DNA from 3 places in the Corynebacterium casei LMG S-19264 genome. Region 3 is predicted to be linked to each of the others. Evidence: riboswitches for the same ligand, from Rfam matches in the RefSeq annotation. Region 3 holds a riboswitch; each other region holds the start of a gene.
The links. Region 3 has a riboswitch for thiamine pyrophosphate ahead of thiM (hydroxyethylthiazole kinase). Riboswitches for the same ligand answer to the same signal wherever they lie in the genome.
Positions count from the first base shown of each region.

Region 1 (7,353 bases), 440 kb from region 3:
ATCACATTTTTAAGTTATCCGGCCCAAGGCGCTTAAAAGGCCTGGGTCGCTGTAACGGCTAGCACGCTAGCGAAACAGAACGAACTTAACCGGTGTGTTGCTCGGGTCATGGTCAGCCACAAACTACCAGCGGTAGTGAGCGAAGGCGCGGTTAGCCTCAGCCATCTTGTGGGTGTCTTCGCGACGCTTCACGGAAGCGCCCAGACCGTTGGATGCATCCAAGATCTCATTTGCCAGACGCTCGATCATGGAGTTCTCACGACGCTGACGGGTGAAGGTGACCATCCAACGCAGTGCAAGGGTGTTTGCACGGCCTGGACGAACCTCGATTGGAACCTGGTAGGTTGCGCCACCAACACGGCGGGAACGAACCTCAAGGTCAGGGCGGATGTTGCCAAGAGCCTTTTCCAGGGTGCCTACTGGATCGGTGCCGGTCTTTTCACGGCAGATCTCCAGAGCGCCGTAAACGATACGCTCTGCGGTGGACTTCTTACCGTCGAGAAGGACCTTGTTTACCAGCTGAGTAACCTGCTCAGAGTTGTAAACTGGATCTTTGACTACGGGACGCTTTGGAGCAGCATTCTTACGCATTTTTAATTACTGTCCCTTCTTAGCACCGTAACGGGAACGGGCCTGCTTGCGGTCCTTAACACCCTGGGTATCCAAGGAGCCACGGACGATCTTGTAACGAACACCAGGAAGGTCCTTCACACGACCACCGCGAACGAGCACCATGGAGTGCTCCTGCAGGTTGTGGCCCTCGCCTGGGATGTATGCGGAAACCTCAATACCGGTGGTCAGGCGCACACGTGCAACCTTACGCAGAGCGGAGTTAGGCTTCTTAGGAGTGGTGGTGTAAACGCGGGTGCATACGCCACGACGCTGAGGGGAACCCTTCAGCGCAGCAGTAGCGACCTTGGTGCGCTTATCATGGCGGCCCTTGCGGACCAGCTGCTGAATAGTTGGCATTATCAGTCTTTCTTAAGTGGTAGAAATTTCTTGCCTCGTCAACGTATCTCACCAGATTCATGCGCCGCGGTGCGAAATAGATGCCTAAACACGCAAAAATAAGGACTCTTTTCCGGGGTCCTACCGCGTGTCCAGATACCTATTCCCCACCGAGTCACAACTGACTGGTGTGTGTTGCTGAGAAAAGGTTCAGACTCTTCGTCACAAAATGCAACGAACTTCCGCTAACACTACCAAAGCCTCACCGGTTTTAACAAAACGCGGTTGTGCTCTAATTGTTCCTCTGATCTGCGACTATCCGATCACTGCTTCATTACTGCTCCGCGCGGTACTGCCACTCCCACACCAAGTCTGGTTTCAGGTCGGCTTCAAATAGCCGCGCGAAGTGTTCAGTTTCTTGACGCTCCCAAGTTTCAAACCAGTCTTCATAGCCTTCATCACGGTCCAATGCGCGGGAGCGTCGTGCTTCGCGGGGCCCGGTGACCATCACCGTAATAACTGATCCGCGTCGCGCTGCGGCCGCAATGTTTTCTTCCGTCACGGCGCCAACGCCTTCCACGATAAGGTCATCGCGGCCGTCGAGGCTGTACCACTCAGCGGGAGCATTGGCATGCCAATCCCAGCGCCAATATCCCGGGTTCATCTTGCGCAGCACCTGGCTTTTGACCATGTCGCTGCCCTTTTCCAGTCCATGCCAGCCGGGATAGAACTCATCTAGATGCACGGTTTGCCACAGCATGTGCTCTGAAAGCCGTGCTGCGAACCATGTCTTGCCGGCGCCCGAAGGGCCATCGATAAGTACTGTGACCGGGCGCATGGGCTTGTTGCGCTTTGCTGCAAGGCTTGCGATGTTGTCTTCCAGCAAGTCCTGTGCCTGCTCAAAAGACGTAGTTTCCACTACTTCCTGCTCAGCCTCTTCTTGGCCGACTGGAACGGGCGTAATTTCTCCAATATCACCTTCGTCATTCGGCAGAAATCCGTTGGGCACGCCTTCCGTGTTGTCCGCAAGGTCAATGATGGTTTCAATAATCAGTGTCATGGAATTGGGATTAGCCATTAAGAACTGCGTCGATACTTGTTTATCGTAATCTCGATCTTCAACGCGATTCTGTGCTTTCCTAGCCACACCTTTCAAATGCTTTGCCAAAAGTTTCGGCCCGAACTACGTCCTTCTCATGGTAGGCGCTAAATCGATTTCGGGTACGAACTTTGCTCTTCTTATTCGCAAGTCTCCTTCTGCCTTCCGCTCTAACGCAAAATTACGTCGACTAGTCCGCAAATTCGCGTTCAGCGATTTTGCGTTAGAGCCCGAGGAAGCGCCAGGAATCAGTGGCGACGGAGATGATGACGGGAAGGCTGGCTAGTATCAGGCTGCACAGCATGACTATCCAGTCGGTGCGGGTGAGCTTTGATTCTCGTGCCCAGGTACGTTTGTTTCCGCCGGGAATGGGGCGGCCAAAGCCACGCGCTTCCATCGCGGTGGCAAGCTTGCCGCCGCGGCGCAGGGCAAGAACCAGCAGGCCGAAGGACATGGACAAGGTATGAGCTATTTTTCCGCGGTCCGCTAGTCCGCGTGCGCGTCGCGCCTGCGTCATGGCTTGCCAGTCGTCTTTAAACAGGGTCAGCATGCGCACGCCAGCTACCGCGCCGATGACAAAGCGTGCGGGAAGCCGGAGGATTTGTGCGAGGGCATCGCCGAGTTCCGTTGGGTCGATATCGCGCGCGAGCACAATGACGGGCAAGGCCACCGCCAGCACGCGCAGCATCATGGCCAGGGCAAGCTCGATGGAATTGTCAGTCACCGTAGCCAGGAAGAAGGAGAAATATTCCCTTCCACCTTCTTGCGCATAGAGCAACATCGAAATGCCGGAAATAGGTGAGATGATAAACAGCGGCCAAGACATCTTCAGCAATCGCACAAGCCCGATGCCGCACAGGGGCGCGAAGATAAAAGTAACCAGCAATGAGACGGCAGCGCTCACCCAATCCACAGACAACAGCAGCGGGGTGGTGATAAGCAGTATCAGCGCCAAGCGCGTGAGCGGATTGACCCCACGAATCAGGTTAGGCATGGGCGCTCACCACCAGGTGGGCATCAGCCAGAGCCGAAATAAATAGTTCATCGTGGGTAATGGATGCCACGGTGACACCGGAGTCAGCCAACTCACGAATCATGCGCACGAGCTCCGCGAAGGTCTGCGGGTCCTGGCCAAAAGTCGGCTCATCCAATAGCACCACTTCAGGTGCGGTTACCAGAGCCGTTGCCACGGACAGTCGGCGTTTTTCGCCACCGGACAGAGTAAACGGGTTGGCATTGACCAAAGAGGTTAGCCGGAGTCGCTCCAGCAGCTTGTCGATGCGGTCTTGGTCGACCTTCTCCCCCATGACCTGCGGACCGACCCGCATTTCGTCGATGACGCTTCGCGCGACAAATTGGTGTTCTGGGTTTTGGAAGACGTATCCAATGCGGTGTGCCAGCTGCGCTGAAGTCCACTTGTGCGGGGACTTAGCTAGTCCCTTGCGCACGCTGTCGGAATATCCCAACTCGCCGGAGATAGGGTCAATAAGCCCTGCCATGGTCATCAACCAGGTGGTTTTTCCAGAGCCGTTTGCACCGGTGATAACTGTCGATGCACCTTCGGGAATCGCCAAAGTACGTGCCGGACCAAAGCGCGTGATGAGGTCTTTGGAGCACAGCGCCGAAGAAGCATCGGCAAGCTGTGTGCGTGCCACCGGAAGATCTGTAATCTTACGTGCCTCGATGGCTGGCTGCACGTCGCCGTCATAAACCTTCGCGCCGTGATGCAACACGATGGCGCGATTCAAAACCGGCGCCCAATCTTTGTAGTTGTGTTCAATGACTATCAGCGTGGCGCCGGTTTCTTCCACCACGTGGTTTACCGCCGCGACGACATCGGCAGCGCCTTGCGCATCCAAGTTCGCGGTGGGTTCATCCAGCAAGATGACTTCCGCACCCATGGCAATAACCCCCGCTAGCGCCAGGCGTTGCTTCTGCCCGCCGGATAGCCGCGCAGTGGGATGATCAATGTCGAGGTCAAGGCCCACCATTTCTAAGCTGCGGTGCACGCGGTGCCAGATGTCATCGCGTTCAAGGCCGAGGTTTTCACACCCGAAGGCGACGTCATCTCCCACGCGCGAGGCAATGACCTGCGAGTCAGGGTCTTGTAGGACGAGGCCGACATTAGCAGCATTGATAGTGAGCTCACCCTGCAAAGTGCCTTCATCATCCCCTCCCAGCACACCCGCGAGAGCAGCCATGAGCGTGGACTTTCCGGAGCCTGAATCACCGGCGAGTAAAAGACGTTCGCCGTGTTCAATGCTCAGGTCTAGTTCATTAATTGCGGGCTGATGCCGGCCGGCATGTTGCCAGCTCAGCCCGCGGGCAACAATCTGTGGCATTAACGCTCGCGCTGCTCGCGTCCTACGGCAAAACGGTCCAAGGCACCGGTCTTAGCCAGAGCTTTCACCGCGAAGAAGCTCAGTGCTCCCGCGAGGATTGCGCCCGAGATTACCAGGCAGGTGAGGTAAATGAGGTTGAATTCCAAGGACTTAGCGATGTTCGCGGAGGTAAACAGCTCGAGGACAAACGCTCCGATGGCCGCGCCGATACCGCCCAGCGCTGCGACGGTCAGGCTGAAACGGCGGTAGAGGAAGATAGCGAAGACGATTTCCACGCCCAAACCCTGTGCCAGGCCGGAGTACAAAGTCTCTGGTCCCCACTGGGAGCCGAAGACAGCCGAGACAGTTGCCGCGAGAGTTTCCACGTAGATTGCTGCGCCCGGTTTGCGGATGACCAGCGCACCGATGACACCGCCGGCGAGCCAAATGCCGGTTGCCAATCCACCAAGACCGGGAGTGAGTGCGTCCATGGCCATAAACCAGGCGTAGCCAACTGAGTTCCAAAAGACGAACACTAGGCCGCAGGCTACTGCGAGGATGGAAGCAACGATAATGTCTACGACTCGCCAACTGAGAGTGCGAGCAGGGTTAGCTAAAGTAACCATTTCTTTTATCCTTTCGCCGGCATTATCCGGTTCAAGTTCGACGGTTTCCCAGCGCCTGCGCCAGGGGTCTCAGCCCGCACTTTGCTTGCGAGCACCCGTAAATGAATATGATGCTCCTCAAGAACTACCAGAGTGCTCATACGCATGGCAAATATCTCGCCTTGAACCACCACGTGGGCAAAACAAAACGGCAGCGCCCGCGCTACTGAAAAATCAGTGCGCGGGCGCTGCCCTTATCTCGCAGGGACTACTTCTAAGTCTCCCGGAAAGTGGCCACGGAATTTCTTCCGTGAACAATTCCCTTAGAAGGTGAAGTCCTCATCCAGTGGGACGGAAGCGCCGGTGAACTCACCGAAGCCGTCGTCGCCGTAGATGGAATCGCCGTAAGTCGGAATCGAGTATGCCGCGTTGCGGGCAGCCTCGGTTGGCTTAACGGAGATGTTGCGGTAGCGAGAGATACCGGTACCAGCTGGGATCAGCTTACCGATGATGACGTTCTCCTTGAGGCCGATTAGCTTATCGGAGCGCTTGTTAATAGCGGCATCGGTAAGCACGCGGGTGGTCTCCTGGAAGGACGCCGCAGACAGCCAAGACTCGGTAGCCAAGGAAGCCTTGGTAATACCCATGATCTCTGAACGCAGCTGTGCTGGCTCATTGCCCTCTGCCTGCATCGTGGCGTTGATCTGGCGTGCCTCGGAAAGGTCAACCAGAGTACCTGGCAGCAAGTCGGTGTTACCCGAATCGATGACGGTACCGCGACGCAGCATCTGACGGATGATGATCTCGATGTGCTTATCGTGGATGGCCACACCCTGAGCACGGTAAACAGCCTGAACTTCATCAATGAGGTGCTTTTCCACACCACGGCGACCGAGAACCTCGAGCACGTCGTGTGGGTCAGCCGCACCGCGCATCAGACGAAGACCGGTGGTGACATGGTCACCGTCACGCAAGGAGCGCTCGATCATCGCGTTCGGGTTGGACTCCATTGGGCGACGAACCTGAGCAAGGCCCTGACGCTTCGACAGCTTCTCGTAGACCACGTTGTCCGAACCATCGTCCGGAGTAATGGTCAAGGTCCAGAAGTTACCTTCATCAGACAGCGAGATGGTGCCATCGACAGAAGCGATTGGTGCACGGTTCTTAGGGTTACGTGCCTCAAACAGCTCCTGAACACGAGGCAGACCACCGGTAATGTCGCCACCGACACCACCCTGGTGGAAGGTACGCATTGTCAGCTGGGTACCAGGCTCACCAATGGACTGCGCTGCAACAATACCGACGGCTTCGCCGATATCGACCAGCTGGCCAGAAGCCATGGACTTGCCGTAGCACTTTGCACAAACACCGGCTGGTGTCTGGCAGGTAAGCACGGAGCGAACCTTGACCTCAGTAACGCCTGCGTTAACCAGCTTGTCGGTCAGTTCCTCAGTGAGGTCTGCGCCTGCTTCAGCAACAACGTTGCCTTCAGCATCCTTGACATCGGTTGCAACAACACGGCCCGAAGCTGAGGTCTCCCACAGCTCGTGAACAGCGTAGGTGCCTTCAGCAACTTCCTCGCCGATTGGGACGCGAACGCCCTGACGGGTGCCACAGTCGTCTTCGCGAACGATGACATCCTGCGCAACGTCAACCAGACGACGGGTCAGGTAGCCGGAGTCAGCGGTACGCAGAGCGGTATCCGCCAGACCCTTACGGGAACCGTGGGAGTTGTTGAAGTACTCCAGAACCGACAGACCTTCACGGAAGGAGGTCTTAATCGGACGGGTGATGTAGTCACCCTTAGAGTTCACAACCATGCCCTTCATGCCGGCCAGGGTCCAGATCTGACGCATGTTACCTGCTGCACCAGACTTAACGATCATCGGAATTGGGTTGTCGTCAGGGTACAAAGCCTCAACCGCGTTACCCACGGAGTCGGTTGCATCCTTCCATAGCTCAACCAGACGGTCGTAGCGCTCACGCTCAGTCAGCGCACCCTGATCCCAGTACTTGCGCTCAATGCGCTCTGCTTCCTTCTCATAAGACTCGAGCATCTCGGTCTTGTTTGGAAGAACCAGAACGTCGTGCATGGTGATGGTGACGCAAGAGCGGGTTGCCCAGTAGAAACCGGCATCCTTCATCTTGTCCAGCACCTGCGCCACGGTGATCATTGGGTACTTGATAGCGAGGTCGTTGATGACGTCACCGAGCAGGACGATGTCCTTGGAGCCGCCCTTACGGACCATGACGCCCTCAAGGTATGGGTAGTTCCATGGCAGGAGCTCATTGAACATGATGCGACCCAGGGTGGTCTCAGCCATCCAGGACTCGCCCTTGGTCCAGCCGTCTGGGAACTGAGCTGCCTCAATTGCCTCAG
Region 1 covers NZ_CP004350.1:545,457-552,809, reverse strand. Annotated here, with positions in the region: gene rpsG (30S ribosomal protein S7) at 124-591, opposite strand; gene rpsL (30S ribosomal protein S12) at 598-969, opposite strand; gene CCASEI_RS02710 (nucleoside/nucleotide kinase family protein) at 1,283-2,008, opposite strand; gene CCASEI_RS02705 (energy-coupling factor transporter transmembrane component T family protein) at 2,271-3,041, opposite strand; gene CCASEI_RS02700 (ABC transporter ATP-binding protein) at 3,034-4,389, opposite strand; gene CCASEI_RS02695 (ECF transporter S component) at 4,389-4,994, opposite strand; TPP riboswitch at 4,985-5,103, opposite strand; gene CCASEI_RS02690 (DNA-directed RNA polymerase subunit beta') at 5,297-7,353, opposite strand, start outside.
Region 1: linked by a shared signal. The riboswitch ahead of CCASEI_RS02695 (ECF transporter S component) and the one ahead of thiM (hydroxyethylthiazole kinase) in region 3 are both predicted to bind thiamine pyrophosphate.

Region 2 (7,353 bases), 670 kb from region 3:
CGAGCCTCCTGGAAGCACCGTGCGATATCGGGGAAACCAATGTCATTGCCGCCGATGGAAATGGTGACAAGGTCAGTGTCCTTAGTTAATGACTCCAGCTGTGCTTCGATCGGGCCCTCGGAACCGGCGCGAGTGCTAAAAATATCCGCGGTTACCGCACTGGAGCAGGTAGCATCTACGAAGTTCTTTACCCCCTCATGCTGCGCTACCAACGATGGATAGTTATCCGCTGAACGGAAGCACTCTGCTGGGCCTGTTGTCTCTGCTGTCCGCGAACCCATGGCAGAATAAGAATCTCCGAGTGCTACGTACTCCTGATACGTTGCTGAATCAGCAGGAGTCTCAGAAGCGGTAGGGGACTGCGAACTTTCCTGGGACTCAGTACTGCATGAAACAAGCGTCCCCGCCGCCAACACTGTGATGGCAGCGGGGACGCTTAGAAACTTCTTCATGTTTGCCCAGCGTAGCGGATTAGACCAGCTTGTGGGTCAGGTTTGCTGGACGAGTGTAGGTGTTGACCACAGGGGACCACTGGATTGCATCATCCACAATCTTCTCTAGGGTTTCACGGTCAGCGTCACCGTCAACGTCCACATTGACCTGAACATCGGAGACACCTGGACGCTTCTCATCATTCAAGTCGCCAACGCCCCACACGGGGGAAACATCGATATTGGACTCAATGTCGATATCAATCTTGGTCAGGGTAACGCCACGGTGGGTAGCAATAGCCTGGATGCCTACGGAGATGCAGGCTGCGAGGCCCGCTTGTGCAATCTCAGTTGGGTTTGGCGCGGAGTCATCACCAAGCAGCGCCGGTGGCTCAGAAACCAGGACTGGCTTCAGATCACGAACTTGAGTGTAATTACGGAAGTGGCCATCAGCCTCGGTGTGAGTCTTGATGACCTTCTTGCCGCCCTCTGGATTGTCAATGTTCTTTTGACGCAGGGACGCAAGCTTGTCCTTGTCGATTGCCTCTAGTGGTTCACCGGCGGTGTGATTTGGGGTCAAATCAGACATTTAAATTCTCCTTCGTTGTTGGAACGATTCCCATGCTAGTCCTAGTTGTCGACTTATGTTAGACAGCTTGGTTCATTCTATTCACACCAAGAGCTATGCCCGCAGCGCTCGTCGCAGCTTTGTCCGCTTCTTGGATAAACCACGAGTCAGTGCCAGGTAGCGGTGGGGAAATGGTGGTATCTGGATACTGCGCGTGCGCTGGGATTCCCACCATGTGCAGGCGCGAATCTTGCTCGCCGTCTTCGCGCAGAACCCGGCGGGTCTGCGGATCCTGGGCAACGGATGCCGTTGGAATCTCCGTGCCGTCTTCCCAAATATCCGTGAATGGAACAACACGTTGTTGGTCCACGAGATTCTTTGTGAAGGCATCGGCAGGCGTCTTGCGAATATCTGGCTTGTGCACCCAAGCATCTAACAAGGTGGTGCCGCGGTAGCGCACACCGCCCGACGACGGCGAGCTCATGGTCCACTCACCAGTACGGCGATCCATGTCCAGCAGCGGATAGCCGCCAATGAACTTCACAATTCCCGCATCCACCAGCGCCATCAGCTGACGGGTGCGGAAGATTGGTGGGCCTGAGCACGCCAGCTGCGCCAACGCGATGGCTTTATCAAACATGTGGTGACGCGACTCCACGGTGTAGCTGCCTTCCGCGCCAAGCACTTGGGATGGCTTGCGGGAAAAGCCCAGCGACCACAAAGCAGCACGAACCGGGCTATCCGGCCCTTGCTCTGCATCCTTGAGGTCTTCTTCCAATCGCTGCATCAGATACGCTGTGAGCTCATCCGAGTTATCGAAGTTGGCTGGCAGCAAATGCATCCAGCGCAACAATGAAAAACGCTTGGTGGTGTACTGCGTGATGACATCATCGAGGGCGGTGATGCCGTTGAAGACAACGCTGGCATCGACCTCTGCGTCATCGATTGCCTGCACGATGGTGTCTAGGTCAGCCTTGAGCGCCTCCGGCTCCACGCGTGCCAACGTCTTCAAATATGCGTGGTAAGCATCGCGTGCAACGGCCGGCCACACTTCCACGTCATAGTCGATGGAACGGCGACCGCTTCGCGATGACAACTCTGCCACGACCTTCTTCAACCGTGGAATCTCCGCTGGCGCCGGCAAGCCGCGATCATCCGACTGCGGCATGAGCGGGTATCCACGGCGCGAGCTCGCGTAATACGTTGGCTCCTTGCCTGTTGGAATATAGCGAACCCCACCGCGGGCACTTGGATCATCCACGAACTTTCCGCCACGCTCTTGCGTGGTCAGAATCAAAATATCAAAAAAGCCCATGCCCAAACCGCGGGAGAGCACCTGCTCATTGTCCTTGATGGAAGCAACATCTTGCTCAATTGGGTTATTGGCGCGAATCCACTTCAGATCAGGGTGCTCATCAAGTGTTTGCTTGATCCATTTTTCCTGCTCTGAATATCCCTGGTTCTGCCAGCCGGTGACCGCGATGGTGACATCTGCGTCGATGCTTTCTCCGTTACTTAAGGAAATGGTGTCAAAACCACCCTTGTCCTCAATACCGGTGGCACGCGCCTTATGGGTCTTTACCGTGACCCACTCCGGAATATCCGCGAGCACCGACTCATAAAACCACACCAGGTAATAGCCATACAGTGCGCGCAAAGGATAAGAAGCAGGCTTAACCTGCTCCAGTTCTTCCTTGCTAAACCGCTTTGCTAATTCATCACCCAACGGGTGCTTTTCAACGTAGGCACGCTTTTCTGCGGAAACCTCATCCTCATAACCCAAGTGCAGACGCACCCACTCGTAAATGGTGGGGCCTTCCACCACCGGCGCATCCACTGTCGCGCCGGGCTCAGAAAACAGCGTCATGCCGTGCGCAAAAGTGTTCATGCACAGCGCCTTGGTTTGCGTAATGTCCCAAACTCGGCCGCCGCCGTGCTGCGCATCATCAATGAGATGCAAAGTCAGATCCTGCGGGGTAGTGGTCTCCGCATTGAGATGCGCAACAAGACGCTCCAGCGTGGAAACCCCACGCGGACCCAGACCGATAATCGCTATGGAAGGCGAAGTATTTGGCATAGTGTGAATCATCCCTCAGTTAACTAGACCCTAAAGTCCTTCTATTCTTTAGACGACTGTACCAACCTGTCTATTTAAATTAGTAAGAGCGGTTCACCGTGATGTCTGGCTCTGAATCCAATTCCCTTAACGGTAGGCGGTGCTTACTGTGTGAATAGTCAGCCGTTGGACACCTTTAGATTCACGATTGCTGAGAATAAAAAGGTTTCATAAAGGTCGATTTGAATTTAACTATTTGGTTCGAAGCTTCTGTTAGTGGCTGCATTTTATGGCTCTAGGTGTCATCGCGGCCAGATTGTATTTGGCCGAGAAGGAAATACCAGTAGGGGAGTTATTGCCGCGAACGTGGTTGGGTGGTAAAATGGGAATGTCCATGCGGGTGCTTCTACGAGGAGCTGAGATCGGGCTAGTGATGTCCGAGACCGTTGAACCTGATCCGGTTAATACCGGCGTAGGAAATTAGGAGACTTCATTGTCTGATCCAAAAAATAGTGGCACCAGTCTGTCTAAAACGCCCAATGACGCGTACAGTCTACGAAACTCTGAACAACATTCTTCCCACCACATTGGCTGGTTGAATGACTTGGAACATGGAATTCGAGTTCCGGTAACTGAAATCCATCAGAGCGATTCACCTGATGGAACCCCGAATGAGCCTTTGCAGGTGTATAGAACGATGGGCCCTGGCAGTGTGCCTGAAGTGGGCCTAGAACCACGGCGGGCAGAGTGGATTGCAGCACGCGAAGATACGGAAACTTATCAATCCCGCGGTGTGCGCCTGGAAGATGATGGGCTTGGTGCGGTGCGGCGTGGGGCGTCCTCGCAGCAATGGAAGGGACGCATGCCAGTTCCAATTCGAGCACGTTCTGGGAGCACGGTGACGCAGATGCACTATGCGCGACGTGGAATCATCACGCCAGAAATGCGATACGTTGCATTGCGAGAGAACTGCGATGTGGAAATGGTGCGCAGTGAAATTGCAGCGGGAACGGCAATCATTCCCGCTAACGTCAATCATCCGGAGTCGGAACCGATGATCATCGGTAAGAGCTTCCTTGTGAAAGTCAACGCCAACATTGGAAACTCCGCGGTGACAAGCTCGATCGACGAAGAAGTATCGAAGCTCGAATGGGCAGCGAAGTGGGGCGCCGATACGTTGATGGATCTTTCAACCGGAAATGATATTCACACCACTCGCGAGTGGATTATGCGTAACTCGCCCATCCCCATCGGTACAGTTCCCATCTATCAAGCGCTGGAGAAGGTCAATGGCGATGCAAATGCTCTAACGTGGGAAATCTACCGGGATACCGTCATTGAACAGTGCGAACAAGGTGTTGATTACATGACGGTTCATGCCGGCGTGCTACTGCGTTACGTGCCGTTGACGGCGGACCGAGTTACCGGGATTGTCTCACGCGGTGGATCGATCATGGCCGGATGGTGTTTGGCTCATCATCAGGAGAATTTCCTCTACACCCACTTTGATGAGCTGTGTGAGATTTTCGCCGCCTACGATGTCGCTTTTTCCCTTGGGGACGGGCTCCGCCCCGGTTCAATCGCGGATGCTAATGATGCAGCTCAATTCGCTGAGCTTGATACCTTGGCTGAGTTGACTGAACGGGCATGGAAATATGATGTTCAGGTCATGGTTGAAGGCCCTGGTCATATTCCATTCCACAAAGTTCGTGAGAATGTTGAACGCCAGCAGGAGCTGTGCAAGGGCGCACCGTTTTACACGCTGGGGCCATTGGTTACTGATATTGCGCCAGGCTATGACCACATCACATCCGCAATTGGCGCTACGGAGATTGCCCGATATGGCACGGCGATGCTGTGCTACGTCACGCCAAAAGAGCATCTTGGCCTGCCAAACCGGGATGATGTTAAGACCGGCGTCATCACGTACAAGATTGCTGCACACGCAGCAGACGTGGCTAAGAATCATCCCGGTGCAACTGCGCGTGATGATGCTCTATCTAAGGCGAGATTTGAGTTCCGCTGGAATGACCAATTTTCGCTCGGACTGGACCCGGTCACCGCGCAGGAATTTCACGATGAAACCCTGCCGGCTGAGCCTGCCAAGACCGCACATTTCTGTTCCATGTGTGGTCCCAAGTTCTGCTCGATGAGAATCTCGCAGGACATCCGCGATACCTACGGAAGCGCTGAAGCTCAATCCGCTATCGCCGGCATGCAACAAAAGAGCCAAGAGTTCCTGGCCTCGGGCGGACAGGTGTATTTGCCAGATCCGCTTGTTAAGAATGCCGGCGAGGCGAATGGGTAATTGAATCATGCCGAGCTTTTCCGCAGATCTACGCGCTGAAGCACTCTTCAAGATCGGAAGTCACGATCGATGCCGCTGAGGGGCCGGTGTGAACCCAGAGCGTGAAGTTTTCGCTGATGCAAAGCTGGCCGTTCTCTACTGCAGGAAGGGTATTCCACAAAGGGTTGCTTTCTGCTGCCTCCAAGGGCGCGGGACTGTCGACGAATGCGATAATGCGGTCGGCATCGAGAAGTCCGATATTTTCCGGAGGGATAAAGGACCACTCGCCGTTTTCGGACGGCACTGCTGATTCCACTAACTCGATGTTTTTGTAGACGCTGTGGAACTCCAGCTCCTACAAAGCTATCGGGCAGATATTGGCGAACTTGGTCATCACGGATACGAAGCAGCATGGTGCGCTGACCTGGTTCGTCGATGTTTGCGTCCAATTGCTCAATAGATTCGTCGGTCTCTTTGATTACTTCAGCGGCTTTATCTTCGCGTCCAGTAATCTCAGCCAACGCAGTCAGCTGGTCGCGCCAGCTGTTGGAGCCTTCCGCGTCCCGTGATGCAATTGCAGCGACCGGAGCAATGGGCTCGAACTTTTCCAGGTTCTCTTCGACGGCTTCATCTCCGATGATTAGGTCTGGATTTAGATTTGCGATGGCCTCGAAATAGGGTTCATCGTCGTTTCCTACAACCTCCATGTTTTCAGGTGCATCCTCTCGGAGGTAATCCTGAATTCCGCCAGCATCACCCCAGTAGGTTGAACCAACTGATGCTAGGTCGATTGCCAAAGCAAAGTCGAGGAAGTTCGCTTGAACGATCACAATTCGCTGTGGATTGCTTGGAATTTCAGCCTCCCCGAAGGCTGACTGAATTATCTGTGTTTCATTGGCACTCGCGGAGTTTGAACCGTCCACGGAACATCCCACCAGTACCGTCGCTGTTGTGAGTGCGCCAAGTGTTGTTGCAATTAGCCTTTTCATAAAGCCCTCCCGATTCGATCATGTGATCGTTTATTTTTATGAATTTAGACAAAGCCAAACTATGTGGATGATTTCCTTTCGTGAGCAAATTTTTTAATGTGAATCACGAATGGCGCGATGTGTTCCGAGAAACCTACTGGGCGGGTAGCTGCGTAGATATAGCTCCGCTGTTTCAGCTCAGCTAGGTGTCCTGTATAAGGTGGTTGTTTGTGTTAACTGTTGCCATCATCATTCTTGCGTCCGTCCTCATCGGTGCGTTCTTCCAGCGCATTACCGGCATGGGTGTCGGCCTGTTGGGCGGGCCCGTCATGTCCATCTTCTTGGGGCCGGTGCAGGGCGTCACGATGGTCAATGGACTTTCCATTATTAATGCGGTGAATAATGCGTGGGCAGTACGGAAGCGAACAGATTGGAAGCGGTTCCGCATCATTTCGGCGGCCCTGATTTTAGGTTCGCTTCCTGCGGTTGCCGTGATTCATTTCCTGGATGGGCCAATTCTGCTTATTGCCATCGGCGTGTTTGTACTGCTGGGCTTGGGTATTTCATTGTTCCCGGCAGAGAAGTTCAAGATTCCCGCGGAAGCGAAAGGCCCGCTTTTCGCTTTCGGTATGGCCGGGGGATTTATGTCCACCATCGCGGGAATCGCGGGGCCGTCATTGACGATTTATGCGCGGCTGACCAATTGGGATTACCGCGATTTCGTGGCGACACTACACCCAGTCCTCGTTGTCGCGAACACCGTGTCTTTCGTGCTCAAGCTGGTTTTGCTTGGCGGTGTTGATTTCGGCGGTGTGCCATTGTGGCTGTGGATTGTTGCCATTGCAATGCTTTTCGTTGGTGCTTGGCTCGGCGACAAGATCAATGACAGGGTTTCCACCCCGACTGCGCGTCAATTGGCCACTTTCCTCGCCGCAGCCGGCGCAATCGCCGTCTTGGTCCGCGGAATTACACAGCTAGTATAGGTTCCAAAGTCTTGCGTGAGCGCCAGATTCCATCGAATCCAAGAATGGCTAGCGCAAACC
Region 2 covers NZ_CP004350.1:774,557-781,909, forward strand. Annotated here, with positions in the region: gene CCASEI_RS03765 (SGNH/GDSL hydrolase family protein) at 1-452, opposite strand, end outside; gene CCASEI_RS03770 (OsmC family protein) at 472-1,020, opposite strand; gene CCASEI_RS03775 (FAD/NAD(P)-binding protein) at 1,079-3,076, opposite strand; TPP riboswitch at 3,442-3,551, shown strand; gene thiC (phosphomethylpyrimidine synthase ThiC) at 3,579-5,363, shown strand; gene CCASEI_RS03790 (ABC transporter substrate-binding protein) at 5,411-6,331, opposite strand; gene CCASEI_RS03795 (sulfite exporter TauE/SafE family protein) at 6,535-7,293, shown strand; gene CCASEI_RS03800 (EamA family transporter) at 7,277-7,353, opposite strand, start outside.
Region 2: linked by a shared signal. The riboswitch ahead of thiC (phosphomethylpyrimidine synthase ThiC) and the one ahead of thiM (hydroxyethylthiazole kinase) in region 3 are both predicted to bind thiamine pyrophosphate.

Region 3 (7,353 bases):
CCTAGAACCGGGGCGACCCAGGTTGAACCTGAGAATTCCGGCACGGTGTAGCCCAGGAAGGTGGCAAACATGGGGCTGAAGACAATCACCGGAATGGACAGTAGGAGGCTCAGCCAAAAGCGGTCTTTAAACTTTGTAACGCTGTGACCCGCATGTTCATCATGGTTATGTCCTTCATGGCCATCATGGCCATCATGGCCATCATGTTCATCATGGCTTGAGGACTTGTGATCGTGGTGTGGGGTACTCATGTCACTTCTTCTCTCAATTTTTAGGATTTTAGGAAACCGAGATGTGGAGGAGATAGATATTTAAGCGCTACAAACAACGGTATACCCCGACAGGGTATGTTTCAAGGAAGGCTAGCTCTTTGTCGGGATAGGAGAAATGGTGCTATTAATTAGCCTATGGAAAATATTCAGGATGGAGCTGGATCGCAACCAGCAAGCCCCCAGCGGGCTGCGAGAAAAAGCGCATCAATTGTTAGCGCAATCGTCGGTGCTTCGCTCGCTTTAAGTGCTTGTTCATCCTCGGGCGCGGAGCAGGAAGAAGTACTAAACGCGTATGGCCTAGAGGGGATGGATGCTCGCGAGATAATTGACTATCTGGATCGGCAACCGATCGCTGAACGCCCTACTGATTTGATGGCTTCAGTAAGAAGCGAAGAATTGATCCTGAGCAATCAGGCGGGAGAAGTCACACTTGCTATGCCTGAGGACCTGAGTTATGTCTCGGTCGCCCCCTTCGTGTCCCAAACCCATGATTGCTACTATCACAGCCTTACCACCTGCGTGGGAGAGCTGGACAATGAGCCAGTAGAGGTATCAGTCTTTGATGAGGAAACCGGCACAACGCTTGTCGATGGCCCCGCCACGACCTTCGACAATGGCTTTGCCGGGTTTTGGGTTCCGCGCGGAAGCGCCGGTACCATTACGGTGAATTACCAGGGCTTAGAGGGCACAACGGAATTTGCCACGGGAACAGAAGACGCAACGTGTATCACCGATTTGCGCCTTAGCTAGGGTGTTAAGCCCACACTTGTTTTATGGCTGCGGCAAAAGCGTCAATGTCTTTTTCAGTGGTGTCGAAGGAGCACATCCAGCGCACTTCATTGCGCGTGGCATCCCAGTCGTAGAAGTGGAAGTTTTGGCGCAGTTCATCGGCAATGCCGTCGGGCAGGGTGGCAAAGACCGCATTAGATTCGGTGGCTTGGGTAAAGCTCAGTCCTGGTAGGTTGGCTTCTTCGAGTTTGCTGCGCAGGCGCTTGGCCATCGAGTTGGAATGACGAGCGTTGTTAAGCCACACGTCGTCTTCATAAAGCGCGATGAGCTGCGCGGAGATAAACCGCATTTTGGAAGCTAATTGCATCGATAGTTTGCGCACAAACGGCAACGTCTCCGCGCCACCGACTAGCGCATCGGGGTTAAGAATTACCGCGGCCTCAGCGCCGAGTGCACCATTTTTGGTTCCACCCAGGCTTAAAACATCCACGCCAGCCTCGGTAGTAAAAGCAGACAGCGGCAGCCCGAGTGTTGCGGCCGCATTTGAAAGACGCGCGCCATCCATGTGCAGGGCCATGCCGCGAGCGTGAACATGATCCGCTAGCGCCCGAATTTCCTCCGGGGTGTAGCAGGTACCCATCTCTGTGGTCTGGGTAATGGAAACCACCAGCGGTTGCGCGCGGTGCTCATTGCCAAAGCCCCACGCCTCGCGGTTGACTAATTCCGGGGTGAGCTTGCCATCTGCAGTCGGCACCGGCAACAACTTGATGGAACCCATGCGTTCGGGTGCGCCGCCTTCATCGACATTGATGTGCGCAGTCGCAGCACAAATCACCGCGCCCCAACGCGGCAACAATGCCTGCAAGCCCACAACGTTTGCGCCAGTTCCGTTAAAAACCGGATACGCGGTGGCGGTGGAGCCAAAATGCTTCACGATGACATCGTCAAGCAATGCCGTGTACTCATCCGCCCCATATGCCGCCTGGTGCCCGCCGTTAGCTGCCGTCAACGCCGCGAGTACCTCCGGGGCAATGCCCGAATAATTATCGGAAGCGAAACTGTGCGCTTGTACGTTATGCAGGGATTTCACGCGGGACTCCTTCGAGATTCTTCGGCTCTGCAGAAAACCGTACACCGGTCACAGCGAGAACTTGTGGGCGTCCATGCGGTCATCTGGAAATTGGTCGAGTGTGAAGGGGGTGAGCATGAACCTACCAATCCACGGAAGAGGGAACTCCCATACGTAATCCCAGTCATCTTCTCCTCGTTCTGCTTCCTCCCGCGTTAAGTAGGCCTTCATTGGGATAAAGTCACTGAACTCTGCAGCCAGCGGATCGTTTTGGTCCATGCAGATCTGGCCTGGAATGAATACGGAAGTTGGTGGAGAGTCAGGGTTTACGGTGAATGCGAGGGGCACCTCGGCCGAGATGAGAGGTGTTCCTTTTGCGCGGGCCTTGTCTGCCAGGCTACGGACCTCATCTTCTGTCCATACTGATCCACAAACGACTGTCCACGTACGGGGTTCGTTTGGACTATCGATCCAGGTCACAGTTCTGCCTCGGTAGATAATAAACATACTGTCCATCGGCACTCCTTAAGTGGGCGGGCAACAAGGGCCTTTGACAATCAAGAGTAGTAACAAAATTCAGCCCATAGGGAGGCTCGCGTTCTTTGCGGAGGGCAATAACGCTAGACTTCCGAATATGTTCCGAATGGGATGTGGTTATGCCTATTACAGCTGATCGCCCCGACCAGACACGTCGCTCCTCGGATCTGAGCAAGCACTCGGCCGAGGTCTTCGCTGCGGCCGAAGACCATCCGGTCACGATCACGCGTCGCGACGGCGAGGCGCTGGTGTTGATGTCGCAGCGCGAGGCTGAGGGGCGCGCGTCTCCTCGAATTTGCTGCACAGTTAATTACCGTAGCCATCGACGAAGATGGAACGCTCACCGAACGCATGACGAAAATCTTTCCCTGGATGCTCGCCTTGTCCACGGCGGATCGTGAGTCCTGTGCTCAGGACCTTGTCGACGCTGCCCGCGCTTCGTTTGCTACCGAACAACCACACCTGGCAATCTCCGAGCTGACCTCTTGGAAAGAGACAGCCACCGCCGTTGCTGCTGGACTGGGAAGCGCTGACCTCGAGTGGCTCGATGCCGATGAGACGAAGTAGCACGCTGGATGCTCGAAAAGGACATAAATTCTTCCCTCGGCATGCTCTGACGCAAAAGTTATTGCCGGGACACGCGGCCTGGGCTAGTGTGGTGCGTTAAGACACGGGGTGCCGTAAAGACCGGCTGAGATAACACCCGTCGAACCTGATCTAGTTAGTACTGGCGAAGGGATTGTCCGGATGAAACTGGCTGTGCGCGGATACCATCGGTGTCCTATTGTGCGCTGCGGTGATGCTGTACATTCTTCTTCGTCAGAGGAAGAAAGCGAAAGGCCATGACCTTATCTTTTGCCGCAGCATTGCTCGGTGAACTACGCGCGCACAATCCCTTGGTGCAGTGCATAACCAATTCGGTGGTTACCAACTTCACCGCCAATGTGGTGCTTGCTATAGGCGCAGCGCCAGCGATGACGGACATCGTCGGGGAAGCAGGCCCTTTCGCCCGGGTCGCGGGCGGGGTACTGGTGAATTTGGGAACCCCCACGCCGGAGCAACGCTTAGCGATGGAAGAAGCCGTCGCTGCCGCCAACGAATCTGCAACACCGTGGGTGTTGGATCCAGTGGCGATTGGCGCGTTGCCCATTCGCACAGCCTTGGCGCAGAAACTCGCTCCGCAAACCCCGTTCGCGATTCGCGGTAATGCCTCTGAGATTCTTGCCTTGGCAGGGGAAGGAGCCGGCGGCAAGGGCGTGGACTCCACAGATTCCACAGAAGCCGCCGCGCCGGGCGCGATTGCTTTGGCGCAGCGTCTCAACACCGTGGTCGCGGTATCCGGGCCGGAGGATTTCATCACCGATGGCACGCGCGTTATCCGCGTGGCTAACGGCGATGAGCTTTTGACCCAGGTCACCGGCGGCGGTTGTGCGCTGGGCGCGTTGATTGCTGCGTTCGCCGCGGTGCGCGGGTCCTATTGCCCGGTTGAGGCAGTCGCCGCGGCGCATGCGGTCTATGGCGTCGCGGCCGAACAGGCTGCCGCGCAAGCAGCAGGTCCAGGGTCTTTCGCAGTTTCGCTTATCGATGCCCTCTCCACCCTCACCCCGTCCGCCATCTCCTCGGAGCAGCGCATCCGGGAGTACGCGGCATGAGCAGCAGCCAGGATTATGGCATCTATTTAGTCACCGACCCAGTGCTGTGCGGGGCGCGCGGCGTGGTGGAAACCGTGCGCCTGGCCGTGGACGGCGGCGTGCACACGGTGCAGCTGCGCGATAAACACGCCAGTTTTGACCAACAGCTATCCCAACTTGAGCAGCTTGCAGAAGTTATCGATGGCCGCGCGAAGCTAGTGATCAACGACCGCCTCGATGTCGCCGTCGAAGCTCAAAGGCGTGGCATTGCCATCGACGGCGTGCACTTGGGCCAAGCCGATGAAGCCGTACTGACCGCGCGCGAAGAACTCGGTACGGGTGCCATTATCGGCTTAACCGCGAATACCGAAGAACACCTCGCTGCCGTTGCCGCACTTCCCGCAGGCACCGTGGATTATGTCGGCGTCGGTGTTATCCGGCCGACTTCTACCAAGCCGGATCATCCACCAGCACTGGGCATCGCGGGCTTTGCGCACCTGACCGCAATATCCCCGGTGCCGACCGTGGCCATTGGCGGCGTCCTCGCCGAAGACATCGCTGACCTGCGCGCAGCAGGGGCCGCTGGTGTCTGCTTTGTCTCCGCGCTGTGTGCTGCCGAGGATCCCGAGCATGTTGCCCGCAGCATGGCCGATGCCTGGAACCAATCCACTTATATAAAGGAATAACAAAAACCGTGAAAACTACATCAATTTCTCTTCGCACCATCGCCGCAGCCGCCGTTGTTGCCCTTGCTACCTTGCTAACTAGCTGTGCGGGAGGTGATGCGGCGGAGGGGGTATCGGCAAGCAATGCGAAAACTACCGTGCGCTTTGCGCTGGACTGGACACCGAATACCAACCACACGGGGCTCTACGTGGCATTGAACAAGGGCTACTTCGAAGACGCCGGCATTGACGTGGAAATCTTGCCGTTTAATAACAGCAACCCCGAAGTGCTTGTCGATGCCGGCCAAGCCGAGTTTGGCATCAGCTTCCAAGACACGGCGTCGATGTCCATGGCGTCTGGCGCGGACCTGAAATCAGTACTCGCCGTGGAACAAACCTGGGCCACGGAAGTAGCGGTACTGGCAGACCGTGATGACATCCAAAGCCCTGCCGACTTGGATGGGCTGACCTTCGGTGGATTCGATAACCCGGCGGAGACCAAGACTATGCAGGGCGTGGTACAGTCCGCAGGCGGCGACGGCGAATTCGAAACCGTGACGCTGGGAACTTCTGCCTATGAGGCGTTGTACTCCGGTGATGTTGATTTCACCGTCCCTTATGTCGCCTGGGAAGGCATCGAAGCTGAACACCGCGGCGTGGACCTGAAGACTTTCGCGTACACCGATTATGGTTTCCCGGATGCGTACCAAGTCTTGGTGGTGGGCAATAACACCTGGTTGGAAGACAATCCGGATACTGCGCGTGACTTTGTGCAGGCCCTTGCTCGCGGCTATGAAGATTCCGTGGAAGATCCTGAATCCGCCGCAAAGATTTTGCAGGAAGAAAACGCCGGCCTGCTCACTGACCTAGACATGCTGGTGGAAAGCCAAGAGATGCTCGCGGATAAATACATGCTCGATGACAACGGTGACTTCGGCGTGCAAACCGAGGAGCACTGGAGCGAGCTCGGCCAGTTCCTCTTCGATTCCGATCTGCTGACTGATAACAACGGCAAACTGTTGGATAAGCAGCCGGAGTGGTCAGAGTTTTTCACCAATGAATATCTGCAGGACTGATGAAGCAGTATTTATCTTTTAAGAATATCTGGGTGCCCGCAGGCTTTCTGGCCGTGCTGCTTATCGCGTGGGAGTTAATCGTGCGTTTGACCGCGGTGCGCCCGCAGGTGCTGCCGGCGCCAACGCTTGTGGCAAGCTCCGGTTGGGAGCACCGCAGCGCACTTGGCGCGCATGCCCTGGCTACCTTAAATGTCACGCTACTGGGCTTTTCGGTGTCATTAGCGTGCGCGTGGCTGATTGCTATCGTCATTGATTTCTCGCCGCTGATGCGCCGCGGCCTAGTTCCGCTGCTGATTTCTTCCCAAACCATTCCGATTGTCGCTATCGCGCCGTTGATGATCATCTGGTTCGGCTTCGGGCTGCTGCCTAAGATTCTGGTGGTGGCTCTGGTGACCTTCTTCCCAGTCACCATCGGGCTAGTCGATGGTTTTGCGCGCGCGGACAGGGAAGCATCGGCGTTGCTGCGCAGCATGGGTGCCGGGCGCATCAAAGAGTTCCTCTTTTTGCGGCTACCGTCGGCGCTGCCTCTCTTTTTCACTTCCTTGCGCATCGGCATTACGTATGCCGTGGTGGGCGCCATCTTCGCCGAGTATGTCGGCGCGAAACAGGGCCTGGGCATTTATATGAGCGTGCAAAAGAATGCTTTTCGCACCGATTTGGTGCTCGCCGCAGTTACCGTCGCAGCTGTGATCAGCATTGTGCTCTACCTATCCACGTACCTGGTGGAACGGGCCGTTATTCCGTGGCATATCAAAGAAAGGACCGCTGCCAATGAGCGTTAAAACCTCACCGCAGTTGCACCTCGAGGGCATCTCACGCACCTTCTCGCTTGCCGATGCCCGCCACCGCGCAGTGCTGGATGACATCTCTTTGACGGTGAATCCCGGGGAATTTGTCTCCATCATTGGGCCATCTGGCTGCGGCAAGAGCACGCTTTTTAACATCATCGCGGGTTTGGATTCACCGACTAGTGGCACGGTGGGCATCGATGGGGAAGTGGCCTATATGCCGCAAAAGGATGCGTTGTTTCCGTGGCGCAGCATCGCCGCGAATGCCGCACTCGGCCTGGAAGTCCAAGGTGTAAAACGCCGCGCGGCGCGGGCACGGGTCAAGGAATGGTTTCCCCGCTTTGGGCTTGCGGGCTTTGAAGATTCCTTGCCGTTTGAGCTTTCCGGCGGCATGCGCCAGCGGGCAGCACTTTTGCGCACGGTGGTTCAAAACAAGAGCACTTTGCTTCTCGATGAACCCTTCGGCGCCCTCGACGCGCTTACCAAACAGGATTTACAAACCTGGCTGCAACAAGTGTGGGCCGAACATAATTGGACAGCTCTGCTGATCACGCACGATGTCCGCGAAGCGATCTTGCTTTCAGAC
Region 3 covers NZ_CP004350.1:101,506-108,858, forward strand. Annotated here, with positions in the region: gene CCASEI_RS00560 (heavy metal translocating P-type ATPase) at 1-251, opposite strand, end outside; gene CCASEI_RS00565 (CueP family metal-binding protein) at 408-1,022, shown strand; gene CCASEI_RS00570 (threonine aldolase family protein) at 1,027-2,091, opposite strand; gene CCASEI_RS00575 (hypothetical protein) at 2,140-2,586, opposite strand; partial or broken gene CCASEI_RS15645 (prevent-host-death protein) at 2,727-3,174, shown strand; TPP riboswitch at 3,269-3,364, shown strand; gene thiM (hydroxyethylthiazole kinase) at 3,450-4,259, shown strand; gene thiE (thiamine phosphate synthase) at 4,256-4,924, shown strand; gene CCASEI_RS00595 (ABC transporter substrate-binding protein) at 4,933-5,979, shown strand; gene CCASEI_RS00600 (ABC transporter permease) at 5,979-6,761, shown strand; gene CCASEI_RS00605 (ABC transporter ATP-binding protein) at 6,751-7,353, shown strand, end outside.